Regions from separate parts of the Paenarthrobacter sp. TYUT067 genome, predicted to be linked through region 3. Evidence: riboswitches for the same ligand, from Rfam matches in the RefSeq annotation. Region 3 holds a riboswitch; each other region holds the start of a gene.
What was found. A riboswitch is a leader RNA that binds a small molecule or an ion and turns the genes downstream of it on or off. The one in region 3 is predicted to bind thiamine pyrophosphate.
Positions count from the first base shown of each region.

Region 1: it holds a riboswitch for thiamine pyrophosphate, as region 3 does, so the genes downstream of both, MOD31_RS10075 (ECF transporter S component) here and thiC (phosphomethylpyrimidine synthase ThiC) in region 3, are expected to answer to the same signal.
Region 2: it holds a riboswitch for thiamine pyrophosphate, as region 3 does, so the genes downstream of both, thiO (glycine oxidase ThiO) here and thiC (phosphomethylpyrimidine synthase ThiC) in region 3, are expected to answer to the same signal.
Region 4: it holds a riboswitch for thiamine pyrophosphate, as region 3 does, so the genes downstream of both, thiD (bifunctional hydroxymethylpyrimidine kinase/phosphomethylpyrimidine kinase) here and thiC (phosphomethylpyrimidine synthase ThiC) in region 3, are expected to answer to the same signal.

Region 1 covers NZ_JAMOIT010000009.1:89,137-97,052, forward strand. The annotation lists gene MOD31_RS10070 (ABC transporter ATP-binding protein) at 1-1,533, opposite strand, end outside; gene MOD31_RS10075 (ECF transporter S component) at 1,533-2,153, opposite strand; TPP riboswitch at 2,229-2,365, opposite strand; gene MOD31_RS10080 (NUDIX hydrolase) at 2,596-3,273, shown strand; gene MOD31_RS10085 (DUF4235 domain-containing protein) at 3,309-3,569, shown strand; gene mnhG (monovalent cation/H(+) antiporter subunit G) at 3,629-4,021, opposite strand; gene MOD31_RS10095 (monovalent cation/H+ antiporter complex subunit F) at 4,011-4,289, opposite strand; gene MOD31_RS10100 (Na+/H+ antiporter subunit E) at 4,286-4,852, opposite strand; gene MOD31_RS10105 (Na+/H+ antiporter subunit D) at 4,849-6,432, opposite strand; gene MOD31_RS10110 (Na(+)/H(+) antiporter subunit C) at 6,429-6,929, opposite strand; gene MOD31_RS10115 (Na+/H+ antiporter subunit A) at 6,926-7,916, opposite strand, start outside.
Region 2 covers NZ_JAMOIT010000018.1:70,694-78,609, forward strand. The annotation lists gene MOD31_RS16435 (DEAD/DEAH box helicase) at 1-292, opposite strand, end outside; gene MOD31_RS16440 (RNB domain-containing ribonuclease) at 570-2,054, opposite strand; gene MOD31_RS16445 (TM2 domain-containing protein) at 2,170-3,129, opposite strand; gene MOD31_RS16450 (ferritin-like fold-containing protein) at 3,286-3,954, shown strand; gene thiE (thiamine phosphate synthase) at 3,977-4,654, opposite strand; TPP riboswitch at 4,682-4,800, shown strand; gene thiO (glycine oxidase ThiO) at 4,793-6,061, shown strand; gene thiS (sulfur carrier protein ThiS) at 6,058-6,294, shown strand; gene MOD31_RS16470 (thiazole synthase) at 6,298-7,098, shown strand; gene MOD31_RS16475 (hypothetical protein) at 7,252-7,554, opposite strand; gene MOD31_RS16480 (DUF3107 domain-containing protein) at 7,592-7,816, opposite strand; gene MOD31_RS16485 (TetR/AcrR family transcriptional regulator) at 7,867-7,916, opposite strand, start outside.
Region 3 covers NZ_JAMOIT010000002.1:305,906-313,821, forward strand. The annotation lists gene ffh (signal recognition particle protein) at 1-368, shown strand, start outside; gene MOD31_RS02880 (alpha/beta fold hydrolase) at 437-1,159, shown strand; gene thiC (phosphomethylpyrimidine synthase ThiC) at 1,142-2,932, opposite strand; TPP riboswitch at 2,976-3,083, opposite strand; gene MOD31_RS02890 (amidohydrolase family protein) at 3,167-4,249, shown strand; gene MOD31_RS02895 (VOC family protein) at 4,328-5,200, shown strand; gene MOD31_RS02900 (hypothetical protein) at 5,291-5,743, shown strand; gene rpsP (30S ribosomal protein S16) at 5,979-6,398, shown strand; gene MOD31_RS02910 (RNA-binding protein) at 6,400-6,642, shown strand; gene rimM (ribosome maturation factor RimM) at 6,773-7,327, shown strand; gene trmD (tRNA (guanosine(37)-N1)-methyltransferase TrmD) at 7,328-7,916, shown strand, end outside.
Region 4 covers NZ_JAMOIT010000020.1:59,021-66,936, forward strand. The annotation lists gene ndk (nucleoside-diphosphate kinase) at 1-300, shown strand, start outside; gene MOD31_RS17400 (vitamin K epoxide reductase family protein) at 382-1,050, opposite strand; gene MOD31_RS17405 (Rne/Rng family ribonuclease) at 1,523-4,708, shown strand; TPP riboswitch at 4,893-4,991, shown strand; gene thiD (bifunctional hydroxymethylpyrimidine kinase/phosphomethylpyrimidine kinase) at 4,982-6,526, shown strand; gene rplU (50S ribosomal protein L21) at 6,925-7,233, shown strand; gene rpmA (50S ribosomal protein L27) at 7,295-7,558, shown strand; gene obgE (GTPase ObgE) at 7,713-7,916, shown strand, end outside.

The DNA of each region.
Region 1 (7,916 bases), on a different contig from region 3:
TACGGCACTGAATTCCTGATCGTGGGTCACGGAGACCACCGCGGTTCCAGCGTCCAGCAGCTCGGAAAGGAACGACGCCAGTTCTGCCCAGGTGTTGGCGTCCTGACCGAACGTGGGCTCGTCCAGGACAAGCACTTTCGGATGGGCCGCGAGCACCGTGGCCACCGAGAGCCGCCGCTTCTCCCCGCCGGACAACGTGTACGGGTTGGCATCCACCAAGTGCGTCAACCGCAACCGCTCCAGCAGTTCATCCACGCGTTCCTCGCCGTGGCCAAGATGCTTTGGACCAAACATGAGCTCATCCAGGACGTTGCCTGTGACGAACTGGTGCTCAGGTTCCTGGAAAACCGTGCCAATGCGGGAGATCAACTGCTCGGCTTTCCACTTGTACGGGTCAATACCGGCACCCTGGGAAAGGTCGACGGCGGCACTGACCTTGCCGTCCACCGGCGCAAGAAGGCCGGCGAACGTGAGCGCGAAAGTGGATTTGCCGGCACCGTTCGGACCCGTGATGGTCAGCGCTTGGCCTGCCCTGACCTGTGCACTGATGCCCGTTTGAACCGGCACGGGTGGGATGGTCTTGAACCTCTTGCGTCGTGGCTTTTCCCGGGAAACTGCGAGGTCCTGCGCCGCGAGGAGGAGCTGCGCGGTGTGGGGTTCGGCGTGGGGATCATTCCGCCGTTCCCGGGTCGCCGGAACATATCCCGGCACCCAGACGCCGGCTGACATCAGCATGGTGCGGGCTTCAGAAAGTACCTGGTCCGGCGGCCCGTCCAAGAGGACGCCCCCTGTAGCCCGGCCCGCTCCCAAGCCGTCCGAGCCCGCCGCCTTTGTTGACCCTGGCTGCAGGACCACAATCCGGTCCACCAGGTCCTTCCACACGGACACTCGGTGTTCCACCACAACAAGGGTGGCGCCGGTCTTGTCCAGGCACCGCCCTACCGCATCCCGGACCTCCAGAACGCCCGCCGGGTCCAAGTTTGCTGTTGGTTCGTCCAGCAGGATCAGGCCGGGTCGCATCGCCAAAATGCCGGCCAGCGCCAGGCGCTGCTTCTGTCCACCGGAGAGTGCCGCCGTCGGGTGATCCAACGCCAAACCGCCGCCTGCCGCGGTACGCAACCCCACGTCGTCGAGCGCTTCATGGACGCGTTCCCAGATCTCGTCCCTTGGGACGGCGAGGTTCTCCGCGCCGAAGGCGACGTCGTCACCCACGCGCGAGAGGACCACCTGTGTCTCAGGGTCCTGCTGCATCAGCCCGGCCCGGCCACGCTGCTCGCGGGGCGCGACGCCGTCAATCAGCAGGGAGCCGGTCTCATCCGAGTCGTCTTCCTCGTCCCCCAGAACCCCGGCAAGGGCATGCAGGAGCGTGGACTTGCCCGCACCCGAAGGACCCAGCAGCAGCACGCGCTCCCCCGGTTCAATCCGAAGGTCCAGGCCCTCAATGGCAGCTTGGGCCCGGCCTGCATGCCGCCACCCCCAGCCCTCGGCGGAGATGGCAGCAGGCTGCACCGCGCCGCTAAGTGTCGCGGACATCAGTTGAAGACTGGCTCCGAAGCGGCCTTGCGCGAGGCAAAGGAGCTCAGCACCCCGGTCTTGGCCAGCCCGCGCGTCGCAATCCACGAGAGTGCGCCCGCGATGATCGCCCCGGAGATCGTGGTGAAGGTGATGTAGGCCAGCTTGTCGATGGCCTCGTAAGCGATGTTCCAGCCCCAGGGCAGGAAGGAGTCGTTTAGGCCGCAGAAGAGACCCGCGCCGGCGCCCGCAAGGAGAGCAGTGGGCAGGTTGAACTTCTTGTACCGGAACGCCGCGAAGATGAGTTCGGCGCCCAGGCCCTGCAAAATGCCGGAGATGAGCACCGTGGTGCCGTACTGCGAACCCATGATGAGCTCACCCGTGGCGGCAACAGCCTCGCAGAACAGCGCTGCACCCGGCTTGCGGATAATGAGCATGCCCAGGACCGCAGGGATCATCCAGCCGCCGGCGATCAGACCGGTGAGCGGCGGATACGTCGCATTCATGGGGATGGAGACCAGTGCGGCGCCCTGGGACCATGCCCAGAAAATCACGCCGCCGGCAATGGCGATCAAAGCCGCCACAACAATGTCTACAACACGCCAGTTATAACTGGTCTTCTTCACGTTTACCGTGGTCATTTTCTGCCTCCTGAGGTTACAGGAGGGGAAAGTGCTACCCGTCATCCAGCTGGCCTGCGCCGCCCGGATCCGGACACTCTGAGAAGCTCGACTCCCTTGCGCCGGTACTAACCGGATCAGGTTCGAGGGTCTGCGGCTATCCGCACTCTCAGCGCCCTCGCGTCTCCTGCATCTCTGCAGAGTCCGACGGCGGCGCTCCCCTGTCGTTATCAAATCTGCCCTGATGGGCTGGTTCAGTTTACACCTGAGTCCGCGGCGGGCGCTGGTCCGTTGGGCGGCATTCAGTCACAATCAGCCGCGGCGGAGCACAGTGCTGACCCCCGTGCGCGTTGCGAGGCCCACTCTGCACCCTAAACCCACACCATTCCATGCACACCGGGCCACACAACGGGACCTGAGAGAATGAACCAGCAGACTTCACCGCGGCAAAGGGGCACACGTCATGACGAACCTTCCCACCACCCATAGCGCTGTGCCCCAACCACGTCTGGCCGCAAGCGTCATCCTGCTCCGTGATGCCCCTGCCGGGCTCGAAGCCTTCGTCCAACACAGGGTCAGCACCATGGACTTCGCGGCCGGAATGGTGGTCTTCCCGGGAGGACGTGTGGACTCCGCGGACGGGTCCGGGTGGGACTACCCGGAGGAATTGCTTCAACGCCACGCGTCAGAATGGAACCAGAGCTCCGTGGGCGCGGATCCTGCCGAAGCCGTGAGGAACGCCGGGAGAATACTCACTGCGGCCATCCGCGAAGTTCAGGAGGAGGCCGGGCTCACCATCGAAGCCGGACACCTCCGCCCGTGGGCCAACTGGATCACGCCCGCGGACATGCCCAAGCGCTTCGACACCTTCTTCTACATTGCCAAGCCAACAGCTGGTGCTACGCCCCAACACCAAACAACCGAGGCTTGGCAATCATTGTGGATGCCTGTGGCGGAGATTCTTGCAGCGGAAGCGGCCGGCACTTTGAAGTTGATGCCGCCAACCTATTACCTCCTCAAGGAACTTGCCGGGTTCGGAACAGTTGACCAGGTTTGGACGGCCGAGCACAGCGTCGTCCCGGTGCTGGCGCCGGTGGGCTCCATGGCAGCGTTCCTTAAGGAGCGGGAAAACCGTCGCTAACGCGTGCGATGGGTGTAGCCAGCTAGGCTGGGGACATGAACCTCTTCTTTAAGCTGATCGGTGCCGGAGTAAGCCTCGGGGCAGGCTTCGTGGGCACCAAACTCGTCAACAAAGGGTGGGAAAAGGCAACAGGCAACAAGCCGCCCCTGGGTCATGACGACGCAGAAACCAGCCTGCGCTCGGCCTTAACCTTCGCTTTGATCTCCGCCTTTGTCAGCACGCTCATCCAAGTCCTGGCGAGCCGGGGCACCCAGCGGGCCATCGCGCGCTTCGCCAAGAGCCACGACATCGTCTAGGCATCCAAACCACGACGCCGGGTCACCTGCAGGTGACCCGGCGTTCGTCGTTGCTGCTGCTAGCTGTCGCTCCGCGGTTCCTGGCCGGCAGCCGCCCTTTGGACCACGGCCTCCAGTTCATCCTTGGTGAGCTTCTCCCGGTGTCCATGTTTGGTGCGGTAGGCAGAACGGCCAACCATGTGAGCTGACACTGGTGCTGTGAGGAGCTGGAAGATCCATGCCACCAACAGAACCGGCCACACCCACCATGTCCGCATCTGAAGTCCAATCGCGGCCAGCATGAGGAACAGACCCAGGACCTGCGGTTTGGTGGCTGCGTGCATGCGGCTCATGAGGTCCGGGAACCTCAACAAGCCAATGGCTGCGCCCAGGGACATCAGCGCGCCCACCACCAGGAACACCGCGGTGACAGCATCAATGACGGAGTCAAGGCCCGAAGCGTCAGGATTCATTGCTCTGTTCCCTTCGCTCGGCCACGAACCTTGCAACGGTCACCGAGCCAATAAAACCGATCACTGCCAGAGCCACCAGCAGCATCAGGTTGTTCAGGTGCTTGTTCAGCGCCATGTCAATCGCCAAGGCAGCGCCCAGGATGGCCAGCAAAACATCTGATGCCAGAACACGGTCCAGAAGGGACGGACCGACGGCGATGCGGACAATCGCACCTGCGGCCGCCAGGCTGAGGATGACGGCGGTAACCACCAGAACTACTTCCTTCACAGCGCCGCCCCTTCCAGCCCTGGCCGTTGTTCGGCCTTGAGCGCCTCGACTTCTTCGCGTGTACCCATAATGCGGATCAATCCTGCTTCGATGTCTTGGGTTTCCTGACGAATTTTGTCGATATCCGCCTCTTCATAAATGTTCAGTGCGTGCAGGTACAGCGTGGAAGTGGAGCGGTCCACCTCCACCACCAGGGAGCCTGGGATCAACGAGATCACGTGGCCGGTGGCCGTCACCATGAGGTCGGAATGGCTCCGCAACGGAACGGCGACGACGGCGCTGCGGACCTTGGGCCCTTTTGCGACAGCCAGGTACAGCACCAGGAAGCTCGCTGCCACCACTTTGGCGAGGAACATCAGCGCAAAGGGAATGGCGCGAAGAATGTTGAACCTGCCGCTGAGCTCGACGGGCGGAAGGTAGAAGAACTTGGCCACCAGCACGGCAATCAAGGCGCCGAACAGGAGATTCCCGGGGCTGAAGTCCCGCCACAGGGCACCCCATACGATCACCAACCAGATGAGCAGCGGCAGTTCCGTGCGGAACGAGATCGGTTTACGGCTCATTTGGCATCCCCCGTCTGCACGTCATCCCTTCGAACCAGCGGCGGCACCACAACCGAATCTCCGAGGACCGAGTGAATATAGGCCGAACGGTCCAGCATGATTCCTGCGGAGCCGTCAGCGACCTTGAACAACGGGCCTGCAAAGACGGTCAGTGCCACGCCGAACACCACCAGTCCAGCTGTGGATCCCACCATGGTCCGTGGAAGTACTCCCACGTTCCCGGGCGTTTTTAGCACGGGGTCCGGATACTCAGCGTCCTCGGGCCTGCGCCAGAACGCCCTGTTCCAGACACGGGCGATCGCCAGCAGTGTCAGCAGGCTGGTGACCACGCCGCCCACCACCAACGTGATCGCCAACGGCGTCCCCAGCTCCACACCTGCTTGCAACAACCCCAGCTTTCCCAGGAAGCCGGAGAACGGCGGAATGCCCGCCAGGTTCATCGCGGGGATAAAGAACAACAAGGCCAGCAGCGGGGAGAGCTTGGCCAAGCCACCCAAGCGGTCTATGGACGAGCTGCCACCACGCCGCTCAATGAGGCCGGTGACCAGGAACAAACTGGTCTGGACGGTGATGTGGTGGGCTACGTAGAAGACCGCGGCGCCCAAACCTGCCACTGAGCTCATGGCCAGGCCAAACACCATGTAACCGATGTGGCTCACCAAGGTAAAGGACAGCAGACGTTTAATGTCGCTCTGGGCCAAGGCACCCAGAATTCCGACAATCATGGTCAATAGCGCCACCACCATCAGTGGGACGTTCAGCGTGTCCCCTGGGAATAAGAGCGTCTCTGTCCGGACCATCGCGTAGACACCCACCTTTGTCAGCAATCCTGCGAACACGGCGGTGACTGGGGCGGGAGCAGTTGGATAGGAGTCAGGAAGCCAGAAAGACAGTGGGAAGACTGCAGCCTTGATGCCGAACGCCACCAACAGCATCACATGCAGGAGGTTCTGGGTGCCCTGGTCCAGCTCGGCCAGCTTGATGGCCAGGTCCGCCATGGTGATGGTTCCCGTGGCTCCGTAGATCATGGCGATCGCAATGAGGAACAGTACGGACGAGACCACGGAAACCACCACATACGTAACACCGGCCCGGATACGCGGCCCCGTTCCGCCCAGCGTCATCAGCACGTAACTTGCTGTCAGCAGGATCTCGAAACCGACATAGAGGTTGAAGAGGTCACCGGTGAGGAAGGCGTTGGACACGCCAGCCACCAGGATCAGATAGGTGGGGTGGAAGATTGAGACCGGGGCTTCCTGGTCACCGTCGGCCATACCCTGACCCGTTGCGTAGATGAGCACCGCAAGGCTCACCACGGTAGAGACCACCAGCATGAGCGAGGAGAACTGGTCCACTACCAGGACCACACCCCACGGGGGCAGCCATCCGCCCAAAGTGACCGAGGTGGTGCCCCCATCCCATACGGAGATCAGGAGCAGGCACTCGAGCAGAAGGGTTGCACTGAGAATGCCAATGCTCACCACCCGCTGCGCGCTTTGATGGCGGATCAGCAAGAACGCCAGGGCAGCACCCAGAATTGGTAGGAGGACAGCTAGCGGCGACAGGTTCGCGAGATTCACGCGCTGCCTCCTTCCCGGGTTGTTGCCGTGTTGGGGGTCTCTGTGGCGTCCGGTTTGTCACGATCCGCCGGGCTGGCAGGAGTGACCGCGAATTCCGAGGTTTCCAGCGGCACGATGGCATCGTCCTCGGCATCGAAGCTCGGCGTCTTCGCCACGCGAACGTCTTCAAGGTCATCCTGGATCTCATCCTGACGAGCCAGGACCCACGTGCGGTAAATAATGCCCAACATGAAGGCCGTCACCGCGAAGGAAATGACAATCGACGTCAGGATCAGTGCCTGCGGCAGAGGATCACTGTATGCCTCCGGGGCCGTTTCCTTGCTGAACAGCGGCGCAAGGCCTGCATACCCTCCGGTGCTCAGGATGAGAATGTTGGTTGCGTTGGCCAGCAGCATCAAACCCAACAGCACTCGGGTCAGACTGCGTTCCAGGATTAGGTAGATACCGCAGGCGTACAGCACGCCCATGACGATCAGCAGGGTCAGGTTGATGCTCATGCGTTACCCTTCCCGAGCGCAGCGGATTCAGCGGCTTCGTGGGCAAGTTCGGGATGCTCGGCGGCATCTTCATCCGCGAGCGGCGCGCCTTTGCCTTCGAAGTGCTCGTCGATTTCGGCGCCGAGGCTGCGGAGGACATCCAGCGCCAACCCCACCACCACGATGTACACGCCGATGTCGAAGATCGTGGACGTGACGAACTTGACGTCACCAAAGACGGGCAGCCAGAACTCGATGATCGCGCTCTGGAACACCTGTCCTCCCAGGAAGAGTGGAACCACACCGGAGGCTGCCGCGGTGGCAAGTCCCGTCCCCAGAAGGGTGCCGGCACTGATGGTCGCTGCCTCGCTCAACTCGAACCGGCCACCGGCCAAGTACCGGATGGTGAGGGCTAGGCCGGCGGTGAGACCGCCCGCGAAGCCGCCGCCCGGTAAGTTGTGTCCGGCCAGGAGAAGGTAGATGGAAAAGACGATCATCGAGTGGAAAATCAGCCTGGTCACTACTTCAAAGATGATCGAGCGTCGCTCCGGCGCCAGCGTGCGTCCCGCCACCAGCCAGGCATCGCGCGTGACGTCGGTGAACTTCTTGGCGACGGCCAGGGCGGCGCCGTCGTGAGAATCACGGTCGACACCGGTGCGGCGGCCCACACTGCCTTCAGGTACGGCTTCGGAGGTCTTGATGCGATCGCCGCGGCTGCGGACGAAGATCAGGCTGGCAACGCCCGTGGCGGCAATGGCCAACACGGAGATTTCCCCGAAGGTGTCCCAGGCCCGAATGTCCACGAGGGTCACGTTGACCACGTTCAGACCCCCGCCACCTTCATAGGCCAGTCGCGGGAAATCGAGTGAGATGGGGGTGGCAACGCGCGCGCCCATGGCGTAGATGGCCACGAAGATCATGGTGATACCGAAGGCTGCGCCGATGATCACTCGGATCACCCGGAGCCTGCCACCGGTCCGGTCCCTTAGCTCAGCGGGCAGGCTGCGC
Region 2 (7,916 bases), on a different contig from region 3:
GCTGGAGGGCGGGGATGCCGAAGCCCAGCGTTTTTCCGGTACCGGTTTTGGCTTGGCCGATGATGTCGTGGCCGCTCAAGGCGACCGGCAGGGTCATGGCCTGGATCGGGAACGGGTGTGTGATTCCGGCGTCGGCCAAAGACTCAACGATGTCGGCGCGGACGTTGAAATCAGCGAACGACTTCTCTTCGATCTCGTGGGGCGTCTCATCCGAGATGATCGTTTCCTCGGGTTCGATGGATTCGGTTCCGGTGGAGTCCGTCAGGACTTCGTGGGTATGCAATTCACTCACAGGGAGTTTCCTTATTCATTTAGGCATTGGCGCTGCATGCTCAACGGGGCGGTAGAGCCGTACCGGAGCACGAACGGGCGCGCAAGCAAATCCAGTGGAAGCCGATCGCGGGCTATCTAAGTACTGGCACTGGTGACCAGTTGGTACATCTCAAGATCGCGTAGGGGCGGGCTTGTTGAGTTCAAAAATTAACTGAATCAACGACCGGGCATCCATTACTACACGCCCAGTCTATCCTCTGAGGGCCGGAAAGCCCGGATCGCCGCATGAACGCCGGTCAGGGCAGCAGCTCGAACCTGATTTCCCGGCTGGCAATGTCGGCCTTGAGCAACCGCACCCGGACTGTGGTTCCGGACTCCATTTCTCCGTCACACCGGGCGGTAACCGCGGGGTCTGCTATCTGTATGACGCCGAAGGGCCCGTTGCCGTTGCTGCTGCCGTTGCCGTTCTTTGAGCTGGATCCGTTGGAGGGTTTGGATCCGGAAATGACGACGGCGTCGAATTCCTGGCCGATGTGATTGGCCACCAAGGCTGCTTCCACGGTGTCCAGTGCGGCGCGCTCAAGGCGTCCGGCCAATTGGTCTGAGGAGGCCATGATCTCCGGCAGCGAGGGGAGTGCTTCCCGGGCCCATTGCGGGATGTCGTGGTTGTTGCTGAGTGCTTCGCAGATCACCAAGACAAAGCGATCGATGAGCCGCCGCAGGGGTGCGGTGGTGTGCGCATACGGAGCCCCGATGGCTGCTTGGATGACCTCCGCGGGCACCTCACCGTCAAAGGGTGTGTAACCGGCGCCCCTGAACAACATGCCGGCAGAGTGCAGGATGGCCAACTGTTTGGGATCGGACGCGTCCAAGGTCCGCAAATATTCGCCATAGGATACTTGGCCGTCCCAGGGCTTTCCGAGTGCAGAAGTCTGGCGCTTGAAATGGAGCAGCGACCGATCGTCAGGTGCCGGCATGGTGCGCAGTATCCCCACTTTGCCATCAAGCATCATCTGAGCTGCGGCCATGCCGGTCATGAGGGATATCTGCGCGTTCCAGTCCTCAACCGGCAGCGACGGCGCAGCAACGATCCTGTACCCGCCGCCGTCGGTGGCTTGAACTATTTCCTGTTCCGGCATGTTCAGGCTTGCGCCCCCGCGTTGCCGCTCCAGCTCAACGCGTTTGAGCCCTACTTCTTTGAGGAGCTGAAGAACGGGTGGGGCTGTACCGTCGTCGAGTTGCTGTTGAGCGCCCTTGTAGCTCAGTTTGGCCCTGCTGCGCACGGCAGCCCGGGCAACGGTGACCGTCTGAACTTCGGCTTTGGCATCCAAGTCAAAACGCCACACGAAAGCACTGCAATCCTGATTGGCAAGCAGGCTGCCGGCGTTCTCGCTGATAACTTCCGGATGCAACGGGATCCGCCCGTCAGGAGCGTAGAAGGTTTGTCCGCGTTGACGCGTTTCTGCGTCCAACGCCCCACCCGGAGCCACGAAAGACGGAACATCGGCGATTGCGTAGAGGACCGTGTAACCGTTACCGGTGCGGTCGATGAACAGGGCCTGGTCCAGGTCGGTGGATGTCGCCGGATCGATAGTCACAAACGCTATGTCCCGCAGGTCCTGTTCCGGAAGCTCGAGGGCGTCTACGGCCTGCTGTGCTTCTTCCACAGCGTCTGCAGGGTATTCACCGGGGAGTTCCAGCTCTGTCCTGAGAGCGGCAAGGGCCGCGGCGAGCTGGTCCGATGAGTCGTCGACGTTGGGTGCTATCCGATGATGTGACACGAAATTCAGGTTAGCCCGAAATGGGCCGATAGTCTTGGACGCGCTAGCGAAGGAACCCGCCGTCCATGAGGGACGGCGGGTTCCTTCTTTGAGCGCGTAAGCCTGTCCGGGTGGGTTATTGACCGGCCGGAGGTGTCAGCGTGAAGGTTGCGGCCTCATCGCCATAGACATCAGTGACCACGATCTTGGTGGGGCCGTTCTTGATGTCGAACGCGATCACTCCCTGTTTGACCTCCCCCGTGGCGACGCTCCCCATCGGCAGGCTGCCCAGGTCCTCAGTGAGGAACAGCAACTCACCTTCTTTTCCGTCAGCGTCGAAGGCCTGGAAGTTCGTTGAGGAAGCGAAGCTTGTCCCCGTCAGCGTCTCCCAGGACACCTCCACCACGAGGAACCCCCCGTTGGCGGGTTTCATGTACGACATCGAGGGGATTTCGTTGGTGTAAAGAGAATCGACCACGCCCACCTTTACCTTGGTGCTGTCATCAACATCCACGGTGAAGGAGTTCGCCTCGTTGGCAGTGCCAGGCGAGGGCACCAGGGGCCCTTGACTGGCGGAAGGGAGCGGTGCAGCAGGTGTGGTTCGTCCCTGCTGGACTGCAGCGGCGAAGAGGGTGAAAGACAGCACAGTGGACACAATTCCCACGATCACACCAGCGAACCAGACGACGATGGTGATGATCCACGCCTTCTTCTTGTTCTCCAGGTAGCCTGCCAGCGGCCTGCCCTCTTTGTCCCGGGCGTTTCCTGTCAAGGTGATGATGAGGTCCACAATGGACCAGATGCCGAAGCCGCCGGCAGTGAGCAGCTTCGCGATTCCGGTACCAATCTTGCCCAGATAGAAGCGGTCCACACCCAAGCCACCCAGAAGCAGCGCCAAAATCCAGGTGGTCATGAAGGACTTGGCCGGAACCGCCCCGCCCGTAGTTCCATAAGGGCCTGAAGCCGGTCCGGGTTGGTAGCCAGGCTGTGCTCCACCTTGGAACTGGCCGCCGTAAGCATAAGGCGCGGCCGGGACCTGCGGAACTCCTGATCCGGCATCGTTTTGGGGCGCGGGCGGGTAACTCGGGTGACTCATGGAAATTCCTTCAGTGAAGTGGGTGCGAGGAGGAGGACGGGCGGTATGCAGGGCACATGGCAGTCAACTCACGTCGAGCCAGCCTAGTAGGAACGAGGCCGGAAGCAGAACGCAAACCCCGGGAATCTCATGCCCGGCCAGGGATAGGCTGGGTTCATGGGCATATCCCCGGACGCCGCAGCCTCTGCCAGGGAACTCTCAGCGGAGTTGCTTGGAGCCATGGCCTATGGCGAGCTGTCTGCTTTCGGACGGCTCTCGCTGGACTCCCGTTATGCTCCCACCCTTCATGACAGGTCAGTGCTGGCGAAGATCGCTGTGGGTGCCTACGGCAACTTCGCGCTCCTCAGCGATCGATTGGTGGAGATGGGGGTCGACCCCGAACATGCGATGCTGCCGTTCCAGCGTTCCTTCGACCATTTCCACGAGCGCACCAAACCGGGAGACTGGTTCGAATCCGTCATGAAGGCCTATGTGATCGACACTGTGTCGTCGGACTTCTACAGGGCTGTCGCGATGTTCCTTGACCCACAAACGCAGCATTTTGTTGAACGGGTGGCTTCCCCCGATCAAGCCACTGAAGTCCTTCGGGTTCTGCTGAGGAGGGCCCTGAGTGATGACCCACGCCTGGCATCGCGCCTTGCACTGTGGGGCCGCCGCCTGGTGGGAGAGGCCTTGACGCAGGCGCAACGCGTCGGCATGGAGCACCCGCGGCTGGGCCCAACGCTGAGAAGCGGAGGGGACTCGCGTGCTGAAGTGAAACGGCTGACGACGGAACTCGCCGGGAAGCATTCCCGCCGGATGACGGGCCTTGGCCTGACAGCGTAGACGCCGGCCAGCTCAGGACCGGCTAGGGCTCAACGGTGTCCAACGCCTGCAGCAGCGACTTCGCTGCCGCCGTCGGGTCTGTTGCCTCCGTGATAGCGCGCACGACGACGATGCGGCTGGCCCCCGCGGCGACTACCTGTTCAACGTTGCTGTGGTCGATGCCGCCAATGGCGAACCACGGAAGTGTCGTCACGTCGCCTGCACGTTTCTGTGCCTCTGCGGCATATGTGACCAAACCCGGACCCACAGCCGCGCGCCCGGGTTTGGTGGGCGTTGCCCAGACCGGACCCACACAGAAGTAGTCCAGTCCCAAGGGGCCTTGGGCGGTAGCAATTGCCGCGTCGATTTGTTCCGGTGTGTGGGTGGAAAGACCGATGCCGGTGACATTCGGCAGGAGTGTGCGGGCGGCCGTCAGAGGCAGGTCCTTCTGACCGATGTGGAACACGGGAGCCCCGGAAATACTGGCAACATCGGCCCGGTCGTTGACAGCCCACAGCCGTCCGTGCCGTTGTGCGACGCTCCGCAAAACGGCCAGCATTTCAAGCTCCTCGGCAGCTTCCAGCGTCTTGTCGCGGAGCTGGATGATGTCCACACCACCGGCGAAAGCGGCGTCCACAAAGTCTTCAAAATCGCCCTGCCGTTGACGGGCATCAGTGCACAAATAGAGGCGGGCAGAGGCGAGGGCGTCAGGCTGGGTCATGGAAACCAGAGTAGTTCCTCTAAACTGGGCACGTGCTGCGGGAGCCGCGACATTCGTCATATGACTGTCCGGCTGAGAGGGCTTCAGCGCCGACCGCTTGACCTGATCCGGCTAGTACCGGCGTAGGGAAGGAAACCAATGGCAGATCCCCGCCATACCCCCATCCAGGCAGACGTGGCCGTCATTGGCGGCGGCATCATAGGCCTGGGCATCGCTCATGAAGCCCGGCGACTTGGCCGTTCAGTGGTGCTGATCGACCCCGCCCCGGCCTCGGGCGCAACGTTCGCCGCCGCCGGAATGCTTGCACCCGTCAGCGAACTGCATTACCAGGAGGAAGACCTCCTGGAATTGATGATTGAGTCTTCCCGGCTGTGGCCCTCCTTCGTGGACAGACTGCACTTGGGGGGAGCGGGCAGCGGATACCGCACGACGCCCACCCTCGCCGTGGGTGCCGACGCAGCCGACCGCAGGGCGCTCGCAGACCTCAGGAACGTACAGCTCGCAGCTGGCTTGGGAGTCGAACCTCTTGCCCTGCGGGACGCGAGGAACCGCGAGCCGCTCCTTAGCCCGCAGATTTCCTGCGCTTTCGACATTCCCGCCGACCACCAAGTGGATCCGCGAAAGCTCGCCGCCTGCATCCTGGCTGGATTGGCTAACCATTCGCCTGACGACGCCTCCTGGGTGCCCGGGGCCGATGACGGATTCGCCGTTCTTTCCCCGGCGCGCGGTGTGCTGCGGGATGGCGGGCGGGTCACCGGAGTGGAACTCGAATCCGGAGTCGTGGTCCTTGCCGCGGAGACTGTGGTGGCCAACGGGCTGGGGGCATCCCACGTGTCGGGGCTCCCTGAAGGACTGACCCTTCCAGTGCGGCCGGTCTATGGCGACATCCTCCGGCTTCGCGTCCCCGAAAAGCTCCGGCCCTTGGTGACGTCCACTGTTCGGGGGATGGTTCGAGGCGTTCCGGTTTACATCGTTCCCCGGGACGACGGAACCGTGGTGATCGGAGCGACGCAACGCGAAGACCGGTTGTCAGCGACTTCCAACGCAGTCTCGGCCGGCGGCGTCTATCAACTGCTGAGGGATGCCCAAACTCTGGTCCCCGCAGTGGCGGAACTGGAACTCCTTGAAGCAACTGCCCGCGCCCGCCCCGGCACTCCGGACAACGCCCCCCTGCTTGGACGGGTCAGCGGTCCCCACGGCGACGTTGACGGCTTGGTGATCGCTACAGGATTCTTCCGCCACGGTGTACTCCTGACTCCCGTAGCCGCCAGGATCGTGGGCGAACTCATCAACGGATCCAAGGACCCTCGATGGGCTCCGTTCCTGCCTGATCGCTTCGCGGGCAACGCTTCAGTTCCCCAAGTACTCACACCAGCAGCACACGCTCCCACCAAGGAAACAGCATGAACATCAAACTCAACGGAACCGATCACGCAGTCTCCGATGACGCATCCGTCAGCACTCTGGTCACAGCGATCACGGGCCGCGCCTTGGACCCTCGCGGTCAAGCGGCCGACGGCGGCAAGCTGGGAGTCGCGGTCGCACGTAACTCCGAGGTGGTTCCCCGCAGCCAATGGGCCGTGACGGCGCTGGCCGACGGAGACGAACTCGAACTCGTAACAGCAGTCCAAGGAGGCTGAACCATGACAACAGCAAACATTGACGTTCGAACCACTGATGTGCTGGCGATCGACGGCGTGGAATTCGGTTCCCGACTCATCATGGGCACCGGAGGCGCGCCGAGCCTTGATGGCCTGGGATCAGCGCTCCTGGCTTCGGGGACCGAGCTCACCACCGTAGCCATGCGGCGCTACTCACCCGCCGAAACGGGATCGCTGTTCCAGCTCCTGGTGGACCACAACATCCGGGTACTTCCCAACACTGCGGGCTGCTTTACTGCCAAGGACGCCGTGATGACCGCTGAACTGGCCCGCGAAGCGCTGGAGACAGATTGGGTGAAGTTGGAAGTCATCGCCGACGAACACACGCTCCTGCCCGACGCCGTGGAACTGGTGGATGCAACGGAACAACTGGTGAACCGGGGCTTCAAGGTTTTCGCCTACACAAATGACGATCCCGTGCTCGCGCTCAGGCTCGAGAACCTGGGTGCCACCGCCGTCATGCCCTTGGGATCACCCATTGGAACCGGCCTCGGCATCCTGAACCCACACAACATTGAACTCATCGTGTCCCGGGCCTCCGTACCCGTGGTCCTCGACGCGGGAATCGGAACCGCCTCCGATGCCGCGTTGGCCATGGAGCTGGGCTGTGACGCCGTGCTGTTGGCCACCGCTGTAACCCGGGCCCAGAACCCGGTGCAGATGGGGGAGGCCTTCAAGCACGCTGTCATCGCCGGTAGGCTTGCGCGGCAGGCAGGCCGGATTCCCCGGCGGGAGCACGCGCTCGCGTCCTCGGCGATGGAAGGCCGGGCAGAGTTCCTCTGATCCGAACCCTCGGAATGTGGCAGCCGGGCTCGGCGACTCATTTCAGAACGACAACCTCGGCGCACACGCGGCGTCGTGCGGGGCTTAAGTCGTGCCGGGGCTTAAACAGTAGTGACCGCCACCATGGGGTGACGGTCACTACTGTCTAAGGTTCTAAAGCCGCAGCGCCTTGGTGAGGGCCGCAGTATCGTGCTGGGTCCTGGTCCGGCCGAGAAAGAGCACCACGGCAACCGCCGCGGCAGTGCCGAGCACAATAGGCAGGACCCACGGAATCCACGTTGCGCCAGGCTGGTAGCCCAATCCGGCGCTGATGAACGCGATCCAACTCAGGGTGCCCACAGCTGCTGAGACACCGGCCGGCAACGCGATCCCGTACTTGCCGTGCCGCTTGTCGTTGGCCCACACAATGAAACCGGTGGCAATGGTGGCCAGAACCACCACGACGAGAGAAAGCATGAAAACTCCTTAGCGGACGACGAGACGTAGGAAGACCCTAGAGAGCGCCGAAGCCGACGCGCCGGGTTTCCTCGGCGCCGATTTCCACGTAGCCCAGCACGTTGCCGGGAACAATGACCTGTCGGCCCTTGTCATCAGTGAGGCGAAGCTCGGAGCCTTTGGTCACGGCCTCAGCCACAATCTTGGCGACGGCGTCGGCATCCAGGGAGGATTCGAGCACGATCTCACGGCCAACGTTCTGAATGCCGATCTTTACTTCCACAGCAAGGCCTCCAAGCCAATCAAGTGTTAAGTCAGTCCTCTATTTGTAGCCTAGGACTCTTTGGGGAATCGACTGATTCCGCGCCAAGCTAAACGATAGA
Region 3 (7,916 bases):
GCCGTGCCCGTATCGCCAGGGGTTCCGGTGTGCACGTGTCCGAGGTCAATGGCCTGTTGGAGCGGTTCGCGCAGGCCCAGAAGATGATGAAGAAGCTCGCTCAGGGCGGCGGCATGCCGGGTATGCCCGGGATGCCTGGTCTCGGTGGTCCTGGCGGCGGGCGCAAAAACGGGAAGAACGCCCCTAAGAAGAAGGCTCGTTCGGGCAACCCCGCAAAGGCGGCACAGGAACTGCGTGACGCTGAGGCCAAGCGGGCCAACGCGGCCTCGGCAGCACCCACGGGCGCGGCTTTTGGACAGGGTGCCGCGGACTTCGATCCGTCGTCCCTGAATCTCCCCAAGGGCTTCGACAAGTTCCTCGGAAAGTAAGTAGTGCTTCCCAAGGAGCCGGGATTTCCGGCCCTTGGGATGTCAGAGCCGTGGAATAGGCTGAACCAATGCATAAGCAGCGCGTAGTCTTCGTTCACGGCCTGGGCAGTTTCGGTGCTGCGGCATGGCCGAAGCAACATGGCATGGCCCTCGCTTATGATGCCCTCTTCCTTCGGCGGCACGGCTTTGATGCCGTCGCCGAACCAACGGAATCCAATGTGGCGGCGGACGTTGCCATTGTGATCAATGCCTTGATTGACTCCGGTGGAGGCCACATCGTGGCACACGAGCAAGGCGCCATCTCCGCCATGCTGGCAGCAATCGAACGCCCCGAGCTGGTGCATTCACTCACTTTGGTGGAGCCAGCATGTTTGTCCCTGACTGCTGAGCTTCCGGCTACGGGTTCCCACCGGGCACTCATGGAACCGCTGTTCGACGCCCGCACGCAGCTCAATGACGCCGATTACCAGCGTGAATATTTCCGCCGTGCTTTCTCTGCTGAAACGGGTGGGCTGGACACTGCGGAAGCCCGGCGTTCCGCCCGCAGGCTCAGGCTCCAGGCGCCACCATGGGAGGCCCCGCTCCACATTGTTCCCGGGGTTCCCACTTTGGTTCTCACCGGCGGATGGGAGCCGCTTTACGAGGAAATTGCCGGCTACCTCCAGGAAACCGGTGCCCTCCGCCGCGTGGCAGCGGGCGGACACCGGCCCCAGGATTCCGTTGATGGCGACCAGGCTATCCGCTCGTTCATCGCGGATGTGGGCCGGGCGATGTCAGTTCAGGCCTCCTGAGCTGCTGCCTTGGTTCGCGGGGACGTGAAGCTCCGGCAGGTACACCTTTCCCCCTGAAGCCAGGAACTCCTCGCTCTTTTCGCGCATCCCGTTATACATTCCTGCGATTGCAGCCTGGGATTCTGCCGAACCGTATTCGTCGCGGATGTCCTGGCTGATGCGCATCGAACAGAACTTAGGTCCGCACATGGAGCAGAAATGAGCGGTTTTTGCCGGTTCTGCCGGCAGCGTCTCGTCGTGGAAAGCTTCTGCGGTGACAGGGTCCAGGGACAAGGCGAACTGGTCCCTCCAGCGGAACTCGAACCGCGCCTTGGACAGCGCATCATCACGTTCATGAGCTCCCGGATGTCCCTTGGCGAGGTCAGCCGCGTGCGCCGCGATTTTGTACGTGATGACGCCAGTCTTGACGTCATCCTTGTTGGGCAGCCCCAAATGCTCCTTCGGAGTCACGTAACAGAGCATCGCGGTGCCGTAGCGTGCAATTTCCGTGGCGCCGATGGCCGAGGTGATGTGGTCATAGCCGGGGGCGATGTCGGTAACCAGTGGACCCAAGGTGTAGAACGGCGCACCCTTGCACAGTTCCTGCTGGCGCTCAACATTCTCCCGCACCAGGTGGAAGGGAATATGCCCGGGGCCTTCCACCATCACCTGGACGTCGAACTCCCACGCCCGCTGCGTCAGCTCTGCGAGGGTGTCCAACTCGGCGAACTGCGCGGCGTCGTTTGCGTCCGCAATGGAACCGGGACGCAGCCCGTCTCCCAAGGAGAACGCGACATCGTACCGGGCAAAGATTTCGCAGAGCTCGTCAAAGTGCGTGTAAAGAAAGTTCTCCCTGTGGTGCGCCAGACACCAACCGGCCATGATGGACCCGCCGCGCGAAACGATGCCCGTGACCCGGTTGGCGGTCAACGGCACGTACCTCAGCAAAACGCCCGCATGGATGGTCATATAGTCCACGCCTTGCTCGCATTGCTCAATGACGGTATCGCGGAAGATTTCCCACGTCAGCTTGTTGGCCTCGCCGTTAACCTTTTCAAGGGCCTGATAGATAGGGACTGTTCCGATCGGGACAGGTGAGTTGCGGATGATCCATTCACGCGTCGTGTGGATGTCGTCCCCCGTGGAGAGATCCATCACCGTGTCAGCGCCCCACTTGGCAGCCCACTGCAGCTTGTCCACTTCCTCGGCGATGGAGCTGGTGACCGCTGAGTTTCCGATGTTGGCGTTGATCTTGACCAGGAAAGCTTTGCCGATGATCATTGGTTCGGATTCGGGGTGGTTGATGTTGTTCGGGATGATCGCCCTTCCCGCGGCAACTTCGCTGCGGACGAGTTCAACATCGCAGTTCTCCCGCAAGGCGACGAACTGCATTTCAGGAGTTACTACTCCCTGCTTCGCGTAGTACATCTGCGTGACAGTCCTACCTTCCACGGCGCGGCGCGGCACGGGTTGCGCGCCCTTCCACTCCGCTGACGCTGCCCCACGCCGGACCGCGGACTTGCCGTCGTCGAGCAGGCTCCGCTGCCGACCGGAATAGGCTTCCGTATCTCCGCGGGCTTCGATCCACGGTGCACGGAACGGCTCCAACCCCACCACCGGATCGCTGCCCGGGCCTGCTGTTCGGTAAACCTGCAAAGGTGGATTGGCTTGCCCGTTGGGGGAGGGCTCCAAGGCGATCGCGGTGACGGGGACGCGTATGCCGTTGTCCGGATCTTCCAGCCACGCCAACGAGTGGGACTGCAACGATTGCGTGACGGACTGTTTTTGGTCCATGCCGAACTGATTTTGGACAGGGCTGTGCTGTGTTTCTGCGGTGCTCAAGGGAATACTCACTTCCTTCGCCGGCATTACCCGGACAGGTTCAACGGTCGCAGACTGCATCAGTCCGATCTCAGCCCCTGCAAGGGCTCCCGTGTGGTCGTAGACGAAGCTACCACAGCTACGAACCACCGCCCAGTCACATGGTGGGAACCGGCTCTGCCATGCCACCCCGGCTACGCTTTTGCCATGGCCAACATCATCGAATTCAGTGGACCCGTGCTCGTCTCGGCGGACGAAGAGCGCCAGGGGCTATGGTCAGTGGACGGCACCTTGACGTTCCAGCGTCCCGCTTCTGCGCCGGACAGAGTGCTGAACGGTTGGGTCCTGCCGGGTTTGGTTGACGCTCACTGCCATGTCGGACTCGGTGTTGGAGGAGCCGTTGATGAGCACGCCACGCTGGCCCAAGCCCAAGCAGACCTCGACGCCGGGACGCTGTTAATCCGCGATTGCGGATCGCCCTCGGACACCCGCTGGGTACAGCAGCGATCGGACTTGCCCCGCTTGATCCGTTCAGGCCGGCATATTGCGCGGAGCCGGCGGTACCTCCGCGGCCTGGGGCATGAAATTGAGCCCGCTGAACTGGTTGAGACCGTACGAAAGGAAGCCCGGGACGGCGATGGCTGGGTGAAACTAGTGGGCGATTGGATAGATCGCGACGTCGGTGACCTCGCGGTTTCCTTCCCGGCCAGGACCGTGAAGGATGCCATCTCAGCGGCGCATGATGAAGGTGCCAGGGTCACGGCTCACTGTTTCGCTGAGGACACCATTGACGACATGCTCGATGCCAATATCGATTGCATTGAGCACGCTACCGGTCTCCTCCCGAGGCACCTTCCCCGCTTGGTGGAGCAGTCGGTGCCGATTGTTCCAACGTTGGTCAATATCGCTACCTTTCCCGATATTGCCGCGCAGGCAGAGCCAAAGTTTCCGAAGTACGCGGACCACATGCTGCGTCTGTGGGAGCGTCGCCATGAGCGTGTGTTGTCGGCCTTCGAAGCGGGGGTTTCGATCTATGCCGGGACTGATGCCGGCAGCGTCATCAGGCACGGCCGGATTGCGGAGGAGATGAAGGAACTGCACGACGCCGGCCTTCCGCCGGCGGCGGTCCTGAACGCCGCATCCTGGGGTGCCCGTGCGTGGCTGGGAGCCGAGGGCATCAGTGAAGGGGCCAGCGCCGACGTCGTGCTCTGCAGTGAGGATCCGCGGCGTCAGCTGCGGACTATGGACGAACTCCGGCACATCGTGATTCGAGGGAACGTCGTGCGTTAGGAATAAATTGAAGCTTCAAGTAATTTAGATAGGTAAGAAGGTGCCGATAAGCGGCCACCTCGGAACCGGGAGCTTCACATGACCTCATCATCCAGCCAGGATCTTCTGCCTGCCGAACTCACCATGGGCACCGTCATGCTCAAGGTGGGCGACATGAAGGTCATGAGTGACTACTACCAGCGGGCCCTTGGCCTGGACGTGGTGGCCGAGCAAGACGGCGGGCTGTATTTGGGGCGTGTCGGCAAGCCGGTCGTCCACCTCGCTCCCGCGGCTGGCCTGCAGATTCCGGGTCGGGGCGAAGCCGGCCTGTTCCACACGGCCATTCTGTTCGAGGACCAGCCCTCATTGGCCGCCACCATTGCCACGGCAGCCGAATACGAACCCCGCGCGTTCGCAGGCAGCGCCGATCATTTGGTCAGTGAAGCGTTCTACTTCACCGACCCCGAAGGCAACGGCATTGAGCTGTACTACGACAAGCCCCGTGACCTCTGGAAGTGGGATGGCAAGAACGTTGTCATGGACAACGTTGCTCTCCCGCCGCAGCGATTCCTGCAGCAGCACCTGAGTGAAGCTGCCGTGACCGGGCAGCGTGAGTCGGCGGCCGGCGTCGGGCACGTTCACCTGCAGGTGGGTGACGTGGAGACCGCGCAAAAGTTCTACGTTGAAACCCTGGGCTTCGAGCGCACCGCAGGCTGGCACGGCCAGGCGCTTTTCGTCTCCGCGGGCGGCTACCACCACCACATGGCCATGAACGTCTGGAACAGCCGTGGAGCGGGCCCGCGAAAGGACACGCTGGGCCTGGGGGAGGTCCTGATTCAAGTCCCCGGCGCCGATGACGTGGCCGCGCTTGCTGATCGCCTCAAGGTTGCCGGTGTGCAGAGCCACCATACCGGTGCCGAGCTGCGCTTTGATGATCCTTGGCGGAACAAGCTGCGCGTCACCGTGCGCTGAGGACCAGTCCGCGCCCCCGGCTGCACTAGGCTTGGCATGACGGCACGGAACCTCCGGGATCCTGTGCCGCCGCCCCGTCAGCACGAAGGAATGAGAGTACTTTCCATGGGCTTTGCCGAAGTTTTTGTAGCCACCCACGATGAAGCGCTCAAGCGGGCTGCAGCCTTGGAGAAGGGTGCAGGTGTAACCGGCCCGGCCGTTCGGATTGACGGCATCACCGATTTCGAAGTCGAACAACTGGGCGACCTCGCAGGACAGGCTGTTCACGCCGCCGGAGCTGACTACGAGCTTGCCCTGGTTGACGTCACAAGCGACGCCCTCCTGGGTGTCCCTGAAGCCATGGTGCGGGCCCTTGCCGAACTGCTCACCTATGAGAGCGAAGGCGACGCCAACGTTCTTGACGACGTTGCCGCTGCATGGGCTGAACAGGACGATATGCCTTTCGATGCCGCGCAATCGCGCCAGTATGTCCAGCAGTTGGCTGCCCTCGCGACGGACGTCGAGAAGGCGGAGCGCGCCGGGCTTTACGTCTGGTCCGAATGACGCCCCTGTTCGCTTAAGGCTGCAGCATTAACCGCGGGAGTGGGCAAGAACACGCCGGGTAGGGGGACCGGAGTCGTATTTGCTCCGGGCATCTGGCACAATAGACAGGTACTCGATCGGTGCGGCCCCTCTCTCCGTGCTCGTATCTTGTCCTTCGAACCGTCTAGTACGGCCCGCCCCACGGGTGCAGAACGTCGGGTTCAACCTCGTTTCAGAAACAGGAGTGACCACAAAAGTGGCCGTAAAGATTCGCCTTAAGCGCTTCGGTAAGATGCGCGCACCGTACTACCGCATCGTCGTCATGGATGCCCGCGCCAAGCGCGATGGCCGTGCCATTGAAGAAATCGGCAAGTACCACCCCACCGAAGAGCCGTCGTACATCGAGGTCGCTTCCGAGCGTGCCCAGTACTGGCTTTCCGTTGGTGCCCAGCCCACCGAGCAGGTTGCGGCGATCCTCAAGATCACCGGTGACTGGCAGAAGTTCAAGGGCCTGCCGGGCCAGGAAGGCACCCTGAAGACCAAAGCTCCGAAGGAAGCTTTCGTAGCCCCGGAGAAGGGTTCCGTTATCATTCCGGAAGCCATCACCAAGAAGGCCAAGAAGGACGAAGCCGAAGCTCCGGCCGAGGCTGAAGCAGAGACCACCGAGGCTGAGTAAGTTGCTGGCAGAAGCGCTCGAGCACTTGGTCCGTGGGATCGTTGACAGCCCTGAGGATGTCAAGGTCAGTGCCAAGAACAACCGCCGCGGGGAATCCCTCGAGGTGCGAGTTCACCAGGAGGACCTCGGACGGGTGATCGGCCGACAGGGACGCACCGCGCGTGCATTGCGCACGGTGGTTGCAGCCCTGGCCGGTGGCGAGCAGGTCAGGGTCGACGTCGTCGACACCGACCGTCGCCGGTAACGCGCTCAGCACTACTTGTCTTAGATCCGGCCCCTTCACCGAATATGGTGGAGGGGCCGGATTGCTTTATCCACAATTTCCTGTCTTTGCCGCCGCGCGGCGCAGGCACTATAAGAATTCAGAGGAACCCATGCAGCTCCAGGTGGCCCGGATCGGCAAACCGCACGGTATTCGCGGCGAGGTAACGGTGCAGGTACTCACCGACGCGCCTTCCGAGCGTTTCGTCGCTGGAACCGAGTTCGTTGTGGAGCCCGCCTCCGCTGGCCCATTGACCATCCGCAGTGCCCGGTGGAATAAGGACATCCTCCTGCTTGGCTTCGAAGAAATTGCCGACCGCAATGCTGCCGAGGTCATCCGGGGAGCGAAGCTCTTCATCGAAACCGAGGAACTCGACGACGAAGACGACGACGAGGGCTGGTACGAGCATGAGCTGGTTGGCCTGGAGGCCCGCGTTGGCTCGCAGGTAGTGGGCAAAGTAGCTGCTCTCACCACCCTTCCAGTCCAGGACCTGCTGACGGTCGAGGCTGCCGATGGCAAGGAAATCCTCATTCCCTTCGTCGATGAAATCGTTCCCGAGGTCAACGTCGAGGAAGGCTACATCCTCATCACCCCACCATCAGGCCTGTTTGAGATCAACGACGAGAACGTCAAGGAGCCCAAGGATGGCGCCGGGGATGATGCCTAAATGAGGATCGATGTTGTCAGCATTTTTCCTGAGTACCTCGCCCCGCTGGAGCTCTCGCTCATAGGCAAGGCCCGGCAGGACGGGTTGCTGGAGCTGAACGTCCACGATCTGCGCACGTACACGACGGACAGGCACCGGACGGTGGATGACACCCCGTATGGTGGCGGCGCCGGTATGGTCATGAAACCTGAACCGTGGGCGCAGGCCCTGGAATCAGTCGCAACCGTCCGCGAAGGCTCACAACCGGTGCTGATAGTTCCGTCGCCGGCAGGGGAGAAGTTCAACCAAGCCCTGGCGTATGAGCTCGCCGAAGAGCAACACCTGGTCTTCGCCTGTGGCCGATATGAAGGCATTGACGAACGCGTCATCGAGTGGGCCCAGGATCATTTCACCGTCCGGCCTGTCAGCCTCGGCGACTACGTCCTCAACGGCGGTGAAGTGGCAGTGTTGGCCATGGTTGAAGCCATTGGACGCCTTCTTCCAGGGGTGGTTGGCAATCCGGAATCGCTGGTTGAGGAATCCCACTCGGATGGCCTTTTGGAGTATCCCGTGTACACCAAGCCCTCAGCGTGGCGGGACCACGACGTCC
Region 4 (7,916 bases), on a different contig from region 3:
AACGCGACCCGTGAGCTGCTTGAGCAGCACTACGAGGAACACGTGGGCAAGCCGTTCTATGAGCCACTGGTTGAGTTCATGCTGAGCGGACCGGTCATCGCAGCAGTCTTCGAAGGCCACCGCGTGATCGAAGGCTTCCGCTCGCTGGCCGGAACTACGGATCCCACGACGGCTGCGCCGGGCACCATCCGCGGTGACTTCGGCCGCGACTGGGGCCTGGCAGTCCAGCAGAACCTCGTCCACGGCTCAGATTCAGTCGACTCTGCCGAACGTGAGATCAAGATCTGGTTCAAGGGCTAAGCAAAGCCCTTCGGGAAAACAATTAAGGCCAATGTTCTTCGTGAACATTGGCCTTAACTGTTTTTGCGGCGAGTGGTGGTTCTACGCTGTGGACGGCACGAAGAGGTGCATGAAAGAGAAGAAAATAGTGGCGATGACGGCCACATACAGCAGGGCAACGATGATCCAGCCTGAACCGGACAGCAGCTTGACCACTGCGGGTGGCGCCTTGATGACCCCGCTGGTGACGTTGCGGATGGTCACCCAGACGAAAAGCGGGATCATGGCGGCCCACACCACCATGCAGAACGGGCACAGAACGTGGATTGCGTAGAGGGCCTGCGACCACAGCCACACAACAAAGGCGAATCCGAGGGTCACGCCGGCTTGGAGACCCAGCCAGTAACCGCGTGAATACTTTGCTCCGGCGAGGATGCCCATGGCCGTAGTGATGATCACAGCAAAGGCGACGATGCCGATGAACATGTTAGGGAAACCGAACACAGAGCTCTGCGGTGTCTGCATCACGGCACCGCAGGAGACAAAGGGATTTACATCGCACACGGTTACATGGTTGGGATCCTTGAGCACCTCAAGTTTCTCCAGTACCAGGGCTCCGGACGCCAACCATCCAATAACACCGGTGATCAGCAACAGCCAGGCAAAGGGCCTGTCCCGGACCGTCGCGGGAAGGGAGTCCTGAGGGGTGGACATGTCCTCCACATGGACTGTGGCTTGATTGGCCAGGTTTCCCCTGGCGGTGCTTGGCATCGTGGATGTGGTCCTTTTCGACAAATGGCCCGGCAAGCCGGGAAGGGCTCTTGGGAGGATTGTAACGCCGAAGACTGGGCGCCGGCCCCAGCTTCGCTGGCGGAGTTCCGCGACACAGCGGCCTTCGCCGCGAATGTGCAGGGGTGTGAGAGAATGAACATGGCCGGACGTCGATCCACATTCGACACCCGGTCCGGTGACTTTGTTCCCAAGACCGCCAGTATGAGCTGGGCATGCCCGGATCACGTGATCCTCGGTGGGCCCGCCATGACAATGGACGGCACCTGGTTGTGGCAGCAGAACAACGGGTTCCAGAATAAAGCCGCCGGCCTTCCAGGGCTGCCGCACCCCAATGCTGGTGCGAACCGGGAGGCATACTGCCGACTTCTGTCAACGCCTGCGGGTTTTGACAATATTTGCTCCACTGGGCGCCGGATGTGGCGGCGTCGCTGGGGCAGGAGTGTTGCCACATATGGATAATGACCAGGTTGTAGCCGTTAATGACGAGGCAGCTCCCGCGGAAACTGCGGAAGCGCCCAAAAAAGCCACCAGGACCCGGCGCAAGGCAGCGCCCAAGGTTGCTGCTGACGTAGAGGCGCCTGCGGCTGACACGCCGGCGCCGGAAGCGACCCCGGAGGCCACCAAAGCGCCGGTGCGCCGCACCCGCTCCCGCAAGAAGGCAGAGCCTGCCGAGCCTTTGCCCGGTTTGGGGGATGACGCCACTGCCGCGCCCGAAGCCGCCGCAGAAGCCGCGCCCGAAGCGATGGCCGAACCTGCCCCCGAAAAGCCGGTCCGCCGCCGTCGTACTGCCAAGCCCAAAGCTGAGGTAGCCGAGGCACCCGCAGCTGCGGAAGCCGTGGCGGACAGCACGACGCCGGAAAAGGCCCAGCCCGAGGCACCTGCCGCTGAAGCAGCTGCTGACGAGACTGAAGCCCAAGCCGCCACCGAGGAACCCGCCGAGGAAGCCGCTGCTGCCGCCTCCACATCATTGTTCATGGAGCCGGTTTCCATCACGTCCATGATCTTCCAGGCCCCGGACCTCACCACCGTTCCCCGCGTTGCCCCGGTTGAAGAAAAAGCCGAGGAGCCCGAAGAAGAAGCCGAAGTCCCTGCCGACGGCGAGCTGGAAGACGCTGGTAGCCGTCGTCGTCGCAGAAGCCGTGGCCGCCGTGGTCGCCGCGGAACCGAACGCGATGAGAACGAGGCCGAGGACGGCACCGAGACTGACGATGAAGAAGCGCCGGCACCTGAAGCCCTTGAGGAAGGCGTGACGTCTCGTCGTCGTCGCCGTCGTCGTCGTGGAGACCAGGATCTTGAACTGACGGGCGGCGCGGATGATGATCCGCCCAACACGGTCACCCGCGTCCGTGCCCCCCGCCCCATCACCGAGACAGCTCCGTCAAACCGCGTGACGGGTGTCAAGGGCTCCACCCGGTTGGAGGCCAAGAAGCAGAGGCGCCGTGAGTCCCGGGAGACCGGCCGCCGCCGCCAGGTCATCACCGAGGCCGAGTTCCTTGCCCGCCGCGAATCGGTGGACCGTCAAATGATCGTTCGCCAGCGCGACGACAGAATCCAGATCGGTGTCCTGGAAGACGGTGTGCTCGCCGAGCACTTCGTGTCCAAGACCCAGCAGGACTCCCTGATCGGCAACGTGTACTTGGGCAAGGTCCAGAACGTGCTGCCGTCCATGGAAGCTGCTTTCGTGGACATCGGACGCGGCCGCAACGCCGTCCTGTACGCCGGTGAAGTCAACTGGGACGCGGTCAACCTCGAAGGCCAGCCGCGCCGGATCGAGAACGCCCTGAAGTCCGGAGACTCCGTCCTGGTTCAGGTCACCAAAGACCCCGTGGGTCACAAGGGTGCCCGCCTCACCAGCCAGATCTCCTTGCCCGGCCGCTACCTTGTGTACGTGCCCGGTGGTTCCATGACCGGCATCTCCCGCAAGCTGCCCGACGTCGAACGCAACCGACTCAAGCGCATCCTGAAGGACCGCCTGCCGGAAAACGCAGGTGTCATTGTCCGCACAGCCGCTGAGGGTGCGTCGGAAGAAGAGCTGACGCACGACATCAACCGTCTGCGTGCCCAGTGGGAAGGCATCGAAGGTCAGGCCTCCTCCACCAAGGTCCTTGCCCCTGAACTGCTGTACGGCGAACCGGACCTCACTATCAAGGTGGTCCGTGATGTCTTCAATGAGGACTTCTCCAAGCTGATCGTCTCCGGTGACGACGCCTGGGACACCATCGAGGCATACGTAACCTACGTTGCCCCTGATCTGGTGGGCCGCCTCGAAAAGTGGACCAAGGATCAGGACATCTTCGCTGCATGGCGCATCGACGAGCAGATCCATAAAGCCCTGGAACGTAAGGTCTTCCTCCCGTCCGGTGGTTCGTTGGTCATCGACCGTACCGAGGCCATGACTGTGGTGGACGTCAACACCGGCAAATTCACCGGCAGCGGTGGAAACCTTGAAGAAACGGTCACCAAAAACAACCTTGAAGCGGCCGAGGAAGTGGTGCGCCAGCTCCGTCTGCGCGACATCGGCGGCATCATCGTCATCGACTTCATCGACATGGTCCTCGAATCCAACCGCGACCTCGTCCTGCGACGCATGGTGGAGTGCCTGGGCCGGGACCGCACCAAGCACCAAGTGGCCGAGGTGACGTCCCTGGGCTTGGTCCAGATGACACGTAAGCGCATGGGCACCGGCCTTCTTGAGGTATTCGGTGAGCAGTGTGAGCATTGCGCCGGACGTGGCGTCGTCACTCATGACGAGCCCGTTGAACACCGGCGCGCCAACGTGGTGGCAGCCGAGCAACACCGCCCGCACTCCGAGGTACAGCAGCCCGCTGCACGGACGGAACGCAAACGCCGCCGCGGGAAGGGTGGGGGACAGGCCGTAGCCGAAACCCCTGCACAGGTCCATACGACGACGACTACCCCGGTTGCCCCCGCGACCCCGACTGAACCGCAGGATCCTGCCCGGCAGGCCAAGGCGGAGGCCACCAGGGCTGCCCTGGCAACCATTGCCGCTGCGGCGCACGCCGCGCACCTGCACGACGACGAAGTTCACCGTGCAGAAGAGCAGGCACGGGCGGCCGGCCAACACCAAGGGACGGCCGACGCCGGATCTGGAACCTCAGCCGGCAACGAAGCGGGGGCATCAGCACATGAAGCCGCCAACCGCGATGCAGCCGCCCAGGAAGCCAGGTCCACTCCGGTCCTGCGCTTCGGCGGAGAAGAAGTTGCGTTGCCGTTCGTGGAGCATCACGAGGAACCGCAGGCAAACAAGCCTGCCATGAGCCTGGACCTCCTGGCAGAAGCGTTCTCCCACCTTGGCGCCGCTCCGGCATCTGAGGAACAACCCGCTCCGCTGGCCGTACAGGAGCCTGCTGTGGCCCGGAAGGCTGACGCACCGGCGCGGGTTGAGGAAGATCCTGAGGCTTCGGCATCTCCGCGGGGTCGTCGTGGTCGTCGCAACCGCAGTGCCAGCCGGGCTCAGGGTGCGGCCAATGAAACCAGCGTCGAGCACCATGTGGTGACGGCCTCGGCCCCCCAGGGCTCGTCCCATGAGGCCAAGGCGCCCGTGGAGCCAGTCAAGAAGGCGCCGGCCTCCGAGCCCATCATTCTAGGAGTCGGGGTTCCAGCCTCGGAGCTTTAGTCACGGCCGAGCCGCTCTCCGCGGCCAACATCGGCTCAAAGGGCCCTGCGCTACCTGCATCTGGCGGGAGCGCAGGGCCCTTTTTACGTTGCGTTGAATCCTTGGCGGGGGACGCGTTCCACGGTCACATCCGGGCTCCCGGATGGTTCGGTACCTGCAGCACCAGGCTTCCCGGCTAGGCTAGGGGACTGACACGGGGTGCCGGGCGATGGGCCCGGCTGAGATCCAGACCCGTTGAACCTGTCCGGTTAGCACCGGCGAAGGGATGTCCTCATGGCTGCATCACTACATTCATCTGTGTACCCGCTCCACTCGGTATACCCGCTGGACGCTCACACGTCAGCCCGCCAGGTCCCGCGCGTTCTCACTATTGCCGGTTCGGACCCTTCCGGCGGTGCCGGAATTCAGGCGGACCTGAAGAGCATTGCAGCGTTGGGTGGGTACGGCATGACTGCCATTACGGCTCTCACCGCGCAAAACACAGTGGGGGTGAGCGCAGTCCACGTCCCTCCGGCGCATTTCCTGCGTCAACAACTGGAAGCAATTAGCGGCGACATCATCGTTGATGCCGTCAAGATCGGAATGCTCGGCGATGCTGCCGTCATTGCCCAGGTCCGGGACTGGCTCGAAGAGGTGCGCCCCGCCGTCGTGGTTCTTGATCCGGTGATGGTGGCCACCAGTGGCGACCGGCTGCTGCGGGAGTCCGCGGAGAATGCCCTGCGTTCACTGCTACCCCTGGCCCACCTCATTACTCCCAATGTTCCTGAGCTTGCCATGCTGCTGGGGGAGCCTGAGGCAGCAGACTGGGCTTCGGCACTGGAGCAAGGCAAGCGGCTTGCTGCGGAGTACGGAAACACAGTTCTGGTCAAGGGTGGCCACTTGCCGGGCCCGGAATGCCCGGATGCCTTGGTGAACACCACAGGGCTTTTGTCACGGGATGTTGTGGAGGTATCAGGTCCCCGCGTGGCGACGCGCAACAGCCACGGAACCGGTTGCTCTCTTTCGTCCGCCCTGGCCACCGTCCAGGCCCGCACGGGCAACTGGGAAACATCACTGCGGGAAGTAAAGCCCTGGCTACTCGGAGCTTTGACAGCCTCGGCGGAACTCCAGGTAGGCCGGGGGAACGGTCCGGTGCATCACTTCCATCACCTCCAGCGAGCGTCAGCCCCGGGCGCCTTCGCTGCGGCTTTGTGGGAGGCGGCCGTTCCGGAACTCGAATCCATTCATGGACTTCCCTTTATTCAGCAACTCCAATCCGGAGAACTCCCAGAACGTGATTTCACTTACTACCTCGCCCAGGATGCGATCTACCTCAACGGGTACTCCCGGGTCTTGGCACGTGCCGGCGCCCTGGCCCCCACGGAAGAAGAGCAACTGTTCTGGGCCAGGTCATCGCAGCAATGCCTGGAGGTAGAGTCGGAGTTGCACAGGACGTGGCTAAGCAGCCGTGAAGCGCCGACCGCACTGGGGCCGGTCACCAAGTCCTACGTGGACCATTTGCTGGCAACGTCCGCTTCCGGCAGTTACGCCGTGGTTCTCGCCGCAATACTTCCTTGCTTCTGGTTGTACGCGGAGGTGGGGCGGCAGCTCCATGCCAATTACCTGAATGCGGGCGCCGCGGCGGACCATGCGTATGCCGACTGGCTGACGACCTACGCTGACGAGGACTTCGCCGCGGCAACGCGGAAAGCGATCAGCCTCACGGATGCTGCGGCGGTCGCGGCTTCTGATACGGAGAGGGCCGCGATGATGGAGGCCTTCACCCAGTCCTGCCGTTACGAGACCGCATTCTTCGATGCTCCCAGGCTGTTTGCCTGAGTTTGCCGGGCGTCACTTTGGCAGGGTTCCCTTGGGCGGATTAGATGCGATTGCGGGGACACTTCCGCGCGTCGCTGGCCGAATCGCGTTAATCTCGCGCAAACACGGTAGGCTGTATGGGCACGGTGCCGGGAGAGTCCGTATCAACTGGTGACGCAAGTCACGAGGTAGCCTCCGGACTCGGCCTCATTTGCAGACGAAGGTCAAACTAGCGTAATCTTGATCTTCGGTGCTTACGCCAACACTTGGGTTATGCCCCTTGGAATTGTTCATGGGATGACTCGCGGGCTTCGATCAGAAGTCCACGGCGTTGAGGCACAGCGCGAACCAGGCCTGATTCCGGTTCAAGGTTCCGCACGCAAATTTTGTAATAAACGTCGAGAGAAGTGAGTACCCAAGTGGTGTACGCGATTGTCCGCGCAGGCGGCCGCCAAGAAAAAGTTTCCGTTGGAGACTACGTAACGCTGAACCGCGTCCCCGGTGGAGCCGGTAGCACGCTTGAGCTGCCCGCATTGCTCCTGGTTGACGGCGACAAGGTCACTTCCGCTGCTGCGGAACTGGCCAACGTCAAGGTCACGGCTGAGATCCTCGAAGACCTCCGTGGTCCGAAGATCGTCATCCAGAAGTTCAAGAACAAGACCGGCTACCGGAAGCGTCAGGGTCACCGTCAGGAACTGACCAAGATCAAGATCACCAGCATCGCGTAACTTTCGTTACCGCTGTTCAGGTTTTTCAGTTTCCCCAGAAATTTAGAGGCAGGCATTTCACATGGCACACAAAAAAGGCGCGAGTTCCACTCGCAACGGTCGTGACTCCAACGCTCAGTACCTGGGCGTCAAGCGTTTCGGTGGTCAGGTAGTTTCCGCTGGCGAGATCATCGTTCGCCAGCGTGGAACCCACTTCCACCCGGGTGCAGGCGTCGGTCGCGGTGGCGACGACACCCTGTTCGCACTGCAGGCCGGTGCGGTTGAGTTTGGTACTCGCCGCGGCCGTCGCGTAGTGAACATTGTTGCTGCTGCAGCTGCAGAGTAACAACAAGTTCTGAACCGGTGGAGCGGGCCAAACGGCCCGCTCCACCGTTCTTTTAACCGCATTACAATCGACTAGGGCGCCGTAGCGCACTGGTTTTTGCAACAGCGCTGGCAACAGCAACAAACGCTGTAAGACAGCAACTGAGGAGATCCACGTGGCGAGCTTTGTAGACCGGGTAGTCCTGCACGTATCCGGCGGAACCGGCGGCCACGGCTGTGTCTCTGTCAAGCGTGAGAAGTTCAAGCCCCTCGGCGGCCCTGACGGCGGCAACGGCGGCAACGGTGGCGATGTCATCCTTCGCGTCTCCGCCCAGACCACAACGCTGCTCGACTACCACCACGCTCCCCACCGCCACGCC